Regions from separate parts of the Streptomyces sp. NPDC001634 genome, predicted to be linked through region 1. Evidence: riboswitches for the same ligand, from Rfam matches in the RefSeq annotation. Region 1 holds a riboswitch; each other region holds the start of a gene.
What was found. A riboswitch is a leader RNA that binds a small molecule or an ion and turns the genes downstream of it on or off. The one in region 1 is predicted to bind cyclic di-AMP.
Positions count from the first base shown of each region.

Region 2: linked by a shared signal. The riboswitch ahead of ABT186_RS06075 (transglycosylase family protein) and the one ahead of ABT186_RS35910 (C40 family peptidase) in region 1 are both predicted to bind cyclic di-AMP.
Region 3: linked by a shared signal. The riboswitch ahead of ABT186_RS15695 (transglycosylase SLT domain-containing protein) and the one ahead of ABT186_RS35910 (C40 family peptidase) in region 1 are both predicted to bind cyclic di-AMP.

Region 1 is NZ_JBEOZU010000075.1:17,087-19,341, reverse strand. It holds gene ABT186_RS35915 (tellurite resistance/C4-dicarboxylate transporter family protein) at 1-50, opposite strand, end outside; gene ABT186_RS35910 (C40 family peptidase) at 239-1,429, opposite strand; cyclic di-AMP (ydaO/yuaA leader) riboswitch at 1,439-1,608, opposite strand; gene pcrA (DNA helicase PcrA) at 2,040-2,255, shown strand, end outside.
Region 2 is NZ_JBEOZU010000006.1:163,262-165,516, reverse strand. It holds gene eno (phosphopyruvate hydratase) at 1-429, opposite strand, end outside; gene ABT186_RS06075 (transglycosylase family protein) at 746-1,438, opposite strand; cyclic di-AMP (ydaO/yuaA leader) riboswitch at 1,443-1,613, opposite strand; gene ABT186_RS06070 (transglycosylase family protein) at 1,812-2,255, opposite strand, start outside.
Region 3 is NZ_JBEOZU010000020.1:69,536-71,790, reverse strand. It holds gene ABT186_RS15700 (HAD family hydrolase) at 1-422, shown strand, start outside; gene ABT186_RS15695 (transglycosylase SLT domain-containing protein) at 441-941, opposite strand; cyclic di-AMP (ydaO/yuaA leader) riboswitch at 946-1,146, opposite strand; gene ABT186_RS15690 (CocE/NonD family hydrolase) at 1,488-2,255, opposite strand, start outside.

The DNA of each region.
Region 1 (2,255 bases):
GCGGGCGGACGCTGCGCCCACCGGATACGGAGCGCGGAGGTGCCTGACATGCGCCCGATGCTAGGGACGCGTACGCGGGTTGCGTACGGGGCACGCGCGCGCGGAGACGGAAAACACCCCACGCGCGCGGAGACGGCAAACAACCCCCCGCGCGCGGAGACGGCAAACAACCCCCACGCGTGCGGGGCGTACGAAAACGCCCACGCGCGCGTGGGGCACGAAAACGGGAGCCGAGGCCTCAGGCCGGCCGCACCACGCTGTGGATGATCGACGCGCCGCCGTAGTAGATCGACTCCTCGCGGACGTACGCGCCCGGCTTCGGTGCGTGGATCATCATGCCGTTGCCGATGTAGATGCCGACGTGGCTGATGTCGTCGTAGAAGAAGATCAGATCACCGGGCTGCGCATCGGTGAGCGAGACCGTCGTGCCGGCGTTCACCTGGTCGTACGTGGTGCGCGGCAGCGTCACCCCGGCGGCGCTCCAGGCTGCCTGGGTCAGGCCCGAGCAGTCGTACGAGCCGGGCCCGGTGGCGCCCCACACGTACGGCTTGCCTATCTGCGCGCGGGCGAACGCAAGGACCTTCGCGGCCTTGGTCGCGTAGGAGGAGTCCGTGCCGGTGGAGGTGCCCGATGAGCCCGAGGAACTCGACGAGCCGGACGAACCGGAGGATCCGGAGGAACTCGACGAGCCGGACGTGGTGCCCGAGGACGACTTCTGCTGCGCCGCCTGCCGCCGTGCCAGCTCCGCGGCCTGGCGCTGGGCCTCCTCCTGCTTCTGCTTCTCGATCGCGGCGAGCCGCGCCTTCTGCTCCGCGGTCAGCTGGGAGAGCAGCTGCCGCGCCTCGCTCAGTTTCTGCTGGACGTCCGCCTTGCTCGACTTGAGCGTTTCCTGCGACTTGGTGAGCGACTGCAGGCTCCGGCTGGCCTCCTGCCGCTTCTTCATCGTCGAGGCCTGCGCGGTGATGTACTGGTCGACCGCTTCCTTCTGACGGCTGGTCAGCCGGCTCATCAGCTGGGTCTGGTCGAAGTAGTCCTGGGGCGTGTCGGCCAGCAGGAAGGTGGCCGTGTCGGGGGCCGCGGCCCCGGTTCGGTACTGCGCCGCTGCGAACGTGCCCAGCTCGTCCCGTGCCTCGTTGAGCTTCTGGGTGCGCTTGGCGACGTCGTCGAGGAGCGTGTCGACGTGCTTGCGCTCCGTGGCCGTCTTCTCCGTCGCCGCGTCGTATCTTTCGGTGGCCGACTCCGCCTGGCGGTAGAGGTCGTTGACCTTCTTCTCGACCTCCTCGATGCTCGGCTTGTTGTCGGCGGAGGGCGCGGCGTTGGCGGTCTGGGAGAGCAGGGCCACGGAGGTGAGGGCGGCCGTCGCGAGGGCGGGGGTCCGTATGCCTGCGATGCGCGTGCCGGAGGGACGCGGCTTGCGGTGCGGCGCCATTGAGAGGCGACTCCTTCCGTAATCCGCCTACCGAGTTAGCTGTCGGGTTCGGGCGGGTGGTTCCGGAAGGTGTGCCCTACGGCCGTGCCCCGAAGGGCAGTTGGCCGATTCACCCCAAGGTCGGTGGGTCCCCGGCTCCGGCTGCCGCGGGGGCGCACCGGACTCGGCGGAGGCCCCGCGACCCGGCGACCTTCGCCGGTGGTTGTCGTGCGGCCTGCCGGGCACGCTAGCCAACTGGTGTGGCCCGTGTGAAGGTTGATGTGCGATATGCCCGATACATTTTCGTGACCTTGACCTTGAGGTGTGCCGCCCATGGTCAATGCGGAGGTATCTGTGGCGGGTTGGTCGATTTTTTCCTCCGGAGTCGGGATTTCCGTGGAGTATGAGACTTCTCCGGAGTCGGAATTCCAGTGGAGCCGGGATTCCTTCGGGGCTCCGACGTGGGCGTATGTCCCGTACGGTCGATTGCCGAACGTGGTCGGACCGACCCGGAAAGTAACAGTAATCAAGCGGTCAATTCCGGAGGAGCGCCCGGCCGGAGACCGATCCCGGGGACGGATTGCCGGGGCGGCGGCCGGTTGTCGGTGGGGCGGCCTAGACTCGGAGAGCGATGAGCAGCCTCTTTGACGACAGCTTCCTGGCGGACCTCAAGGCCAATCCGGCCCACGAGGAGGAGCCCCCGCCACCCGAGGACGATCACGCACCGGAGTCGGTTCCGGACGATCTGTTCGACGGGAAGTTCGACATGCCGCCGGACCGGGACGCTTACTACCGCGACGGCGCGCCCCGCCCGGTCATCGACCCGCAGGCGCTGCTCCAGGGGCTG
Region 2 (2,255 bases), on a different contig from region 1:
CAGGTGCGCGTTCGGGCCGCCAAGGTAGCGGAAGAGGGGAAGGTCGCTGGCCTCGGAGGCGGCGTGGGCGACGGCGAGGGAGACGCCGAGGATGGCGTTGGCGCCGAGGGAGCCCTTGTTGTCGGTGGCGTCCAGGTCGAACATCGCCTGGTCGATCAGGCGCTGCTCGGTGGCGTCGTAGCCGACCAGCTCCGGGCCGATCTGCTCGATCACGGCGAGGACGGCCTTCTCGACGCCCTTGCCCTGGTAGCGGTTGGGGTCACCGTCGCGGAGCTCGATGGCCTCGAAGGCGCCGGTGGAGGCGCCGGACGGAACGGCGGCACGACCCGTGCTGCCGTCGTCGAGGCCGACCTCGACCTCGACCGTGGGGTTGCCTCGGGAGTCCAGGATTTCCCGGGCTACGACGACGTCGATGGACGGCACGAGCATCTCCTTCGTGGAATGTGACGCTGAAAGTGCGGGGCTGGTGTGCCTTGCGACTAGAGCCTAACCGTCCCGGGGCTGTCGGCAGCCGACCGACCGTCCCGTGGACAGGACTGACGGTACCCATTGTTCCCGCCCGGAACAAAGGAAGTGGAAAATCGCGGGGCGAGGGTGGGGCCGACATGGAAAAACCCCGCCCCGGTGCGTACGGGGGAAAACGCACCGGGGCGGGGAGCCCGTGGGGACGGTGGTGGCTCTCACCGGGCCTCCACTATGGGGACCAGGGATATGAGAGCGCTGTGGTTCGACTACGAGCCGGGCGTCACTTCAAGTGCAGCTGCTGACCCGGGTAGATGAGGTCGGCGTCCTTGACGATGTCCTTGTTCAGCTCGAACAGCTTCTGCCAGCCGCCGGCGACGTGGTGCGCCGCGGCGATCCCGCTGAGGGTGTCACCCTTGACGACCTTGTACTCGCCGTCGCCCTTCTTGACGGTCGCGCCGGTCGGGGTGGTGACGGCCTTCGGGGTGGCTGCGGCCTTCGGGGCGGCCGGACGCTGGGCCGAACGGGAGGCCTTCTTCGGGGCGGTCGAGCGGGTGGTGGTCTTCGCGCTGCTCGAGGAGCTGCTGCCGCCGCCGTTGTACGGGGTGCTGGTCAGACCCTTGCCGCAGACCGGCCAGGCGCCCTTGCCCTGGCCCGCGAGGACCTTCTCGGCGATGGCTATCTGCTGCGCCTTGCCGGCAAGGTCGGCGCGCGGAGCGTAGGCGGTGCCGCCGTACGCGGCCCAGGTGGAGTTGGTGAACTGCAGACCGCCGTAGAAGCCGTTTCCGGTGTTGATCGACCAGTTGCCGCCGGACTCGCACTGGGCGACGGCGTCCCACTGGGCGGCGGTGGCGGCCGAGGCGTTGCCGGCCGCGAGCAGCGGGGCGGCGATGGCAGCGCCGGTGACGCCGGCGAGCGCGATGACGCGAGTGGTCTTGGACGGGCGGCGGTGCTTGCCGTTGCCGGAACACAGCATGGTTCGATCCCCTCACCGACGCCTGCGAGGTGAGCTGTCGGGTTCGAGCCGGTTGAGTTGCCCGGCCGCGCACCTCTCGATGCACGGCTTCACCCCAAGCCGCTCCCGGTCAGCCAACTCCCGGGCGCGGCGCCTACCTTGGGTCCCCCGCTCCTGCCTACGGCGCATGACGCGACGACTGTTCCCATACGGCCGCTGGCAGGATTCGGCGTTGCAACCGTTGGGGCCCGCTATGGCGAGCGGTCACGACCGTAAACAGTCGATCCACCGATTTTCAAAGACGATCAGGGCTATTGAGACCCATCTCTCACTTTCGCCAAACCGGACATTTGACGTGAAGCGGGACGTGAACACACCCCGCCCGGACGGTAGTTCAGGGCCGTTCCGTGGCCGGTGCGGAATCGAGCGCAAGGCTCTGACCGGGAATAATGAGGTTGGGATCGGTACCGACCGCCGACTTGTTCGCGTCGTACAGCCCCAGCCATCCACCCTTGAGGTCAAGGGAGTCGGCGATGACCGACAGACTGTCTCCGGGACGGACGGTGTACGAGCCGTCGACGGAGTCGCTTGCGGTGGCGGAGTCTCGTGAGGCGTGCCGACCGGTCGAGTCGGCCGTACGACCGTCCGTGGCGCTCTCGTCGGCACTGCCGCCGCGATGACGGCCGACACCGGAGGTCGCACTCGCGCTCGGAGTCGAAGAGGCGCCATCCTGCCCGGACTTGTCCGACTTTTCACCCTTCGCGGTGGGCGTGGACGAGCTCCCCGAACCCTGGGAGTCGCTCGCGCCGCTGTCACCCTTGCCGGAGTGGGCGGTCGC
Region 3 (2,255 bases), on a different contig from region 1:
ACCCCACTCTGCCCGCCGTACAGGTCGAGCGGCGCGACGATCTGTGGTGCGAGCCCATCAGCAAGGTGCTGCTGCGCCATCACGCCCTGTCCGACGACGAGTTGGCGGAGGCGGCCCGCGGAGCGGTCGGTTCCCTCGCGACGGTCACCATGTCCGGGCCCGGCACCGTCGAACTCCAGCCATGCGGCATCACCAAGGCGACGGGGCTCGCGCTGGCCGCCGAGTACCTCGGCCTGAGCCGGTCGCAGACCATCGCCTTCGGCGACATGCCCAACGACATCCCGATGTTCGACTGGGCCGCGCACGGGGTCGCCATGGCCAACGCCCACCCGGAACTCAAGGCCGTCGCCGACGAGATCACCACGTCGAACGAGGACGACGGCATCGCCGTCGTCCTCGAAAGACTGCTCACGGGCCGGTAGCTTCCCGGCCCGTGCGGATCAGTACGCGCTGTGGACGTTGTCGATCGAGCCGTACCGGTGCGCGGCGTAGTTGCACGCGGCCGTGATGTTCGCGACCGGGTCGTACGGGTTGAAGGACGTGCCCGCCACGTGGTACGCCCGGAACGTGGGGTCGATGATCTGCAGAAGCCCCTTGGACGGGATGCCTTTAGCGGCGTTCGAGTCCCAGAGGTTGATGGCCCTGGGGTTGCCCGACGACTCGCGCATCACGTTGCGGTAGATGCCGTTGTACGTCCCGGGTATCCGGTGCTGCGCCATGACGGCCAGCGACTGACGGATCCAGGTGTCGAGGTTGCCCTTGCGTGCCACGGTGCTCACGGCGGACGTCGTGGCCGGCGTGGCGGCGGAAGCGCTGGTAGCCCCGATGACCGGGGCGGCGAGAAGGGCGGCACCCGTCGTCGCGACAGCGACGGCACGGGTGAGGCGGGCGGCCTTGGAGCCGCGGTCCCGACGGCGTGCGGGCAGGGCGAAAACGGACATGTCGCATTCCTCTCCGGCGCCTGCGAGGTGAGCTGTCGGGTTCGGGCGGGGAGGTGCCCGGCCGTGTCCTCGGTGTCGAGGGCACGACTTCACCCCAAGCCGTTCCGGTGTGATGTCCGGCCCGGCGGCTTACCTGGTTCCCCCGCTCCTGCCTCAGTGGGTCGAAGGGTTCTCGAGCGGCGGCAGGATTCGGCGTTCCGCTCGGGTCGAATGGAAGGTATGCGAGAGCACATGTCGGGAACAAGCTCGGAAGTCACAGTCCTTCCGGATTGGCGTTGAAATGGGGGAATAGGGAGGGTGACCCCCAGCGTTGAATCGGGTTCAAGTTGCCACCAGCAAAGGGGGAGTTGGCGACGTGCCCGAAACGCCCCGTCTCATTCGGGCGTGACCTATTTCACGTGCTCCGACCGCAATGCCCAATGGGCGGGGGCCGGAATCAACTTGGGTGAAGTGGACATGGGTCACTCACCCTGATTCCGGCAAATTCGGACAAATAGTTCACGAGTGTGGTGGTGGCCCGGAGCTGGGCCCAGTGGGCGCGCCGCCCTAACCCGCCGTGCGCGGAACCCGCTTCTCCCATGTGCGGTGGAACACCACCTCGTCGCCGTCCTTGCAGACGAGCTCGTTCGAGACGACGAAGTCCGTTGCGGTGCAGGTGATCCCGGAGTGCGTCTCCACCCTCGCGTCCCACCCCGCCTCCGGGCGGTGCAGCCGGATCGACCGGTCGGAGCGGGTGCGGGCGGTCAGCGGATCCGCGTCCTCGATGGTGTACGCCTCCAATGTGTCCTCGGTCACTTCGAGACCGTCGGGATACACACGGGTGCCGTTGCGGCGTGGGTCGACCACCAGGAGCCACTCACCCTTCGCCACGTCCCGCACCACCAGGCGCTCCGGGCGCGGTTCGTCGAGCGTGGCCGGCCGGCTGACGCCCAGCGGCTCGGAGTGCTCCGGCTCACCGAACGCGATGTCCGCGCCCGACTCCCTTGTCCGTACGGGCAGTTCGAGTGCACTGCCCGCAGGGTCCAGTGTGAGGCCGGTCTCCGAACCCGGCTGCGGCCACAGCCACGGCCAGTACGCGGAGGAGACGGCGAGCCGGATGCGGTGGCCCGGCGGGAAGGCGTGGCCGATGCCGTTCAGCTCGAACGCCACGTCCTCGGTGGCCCCCGGGGCCCAGGGGACCGCCCGGTCCGGGCCGTGGCGCGCCGACAGGTTCAGGGCGCCCCGGGTGACGAGCGTCGACGTCCCGTCGGGTGCCACGTCGCAGAGGCGGGCGACCACCTGCCCGCGCGGCACGGAGGACGTCAGCCGCAGCCG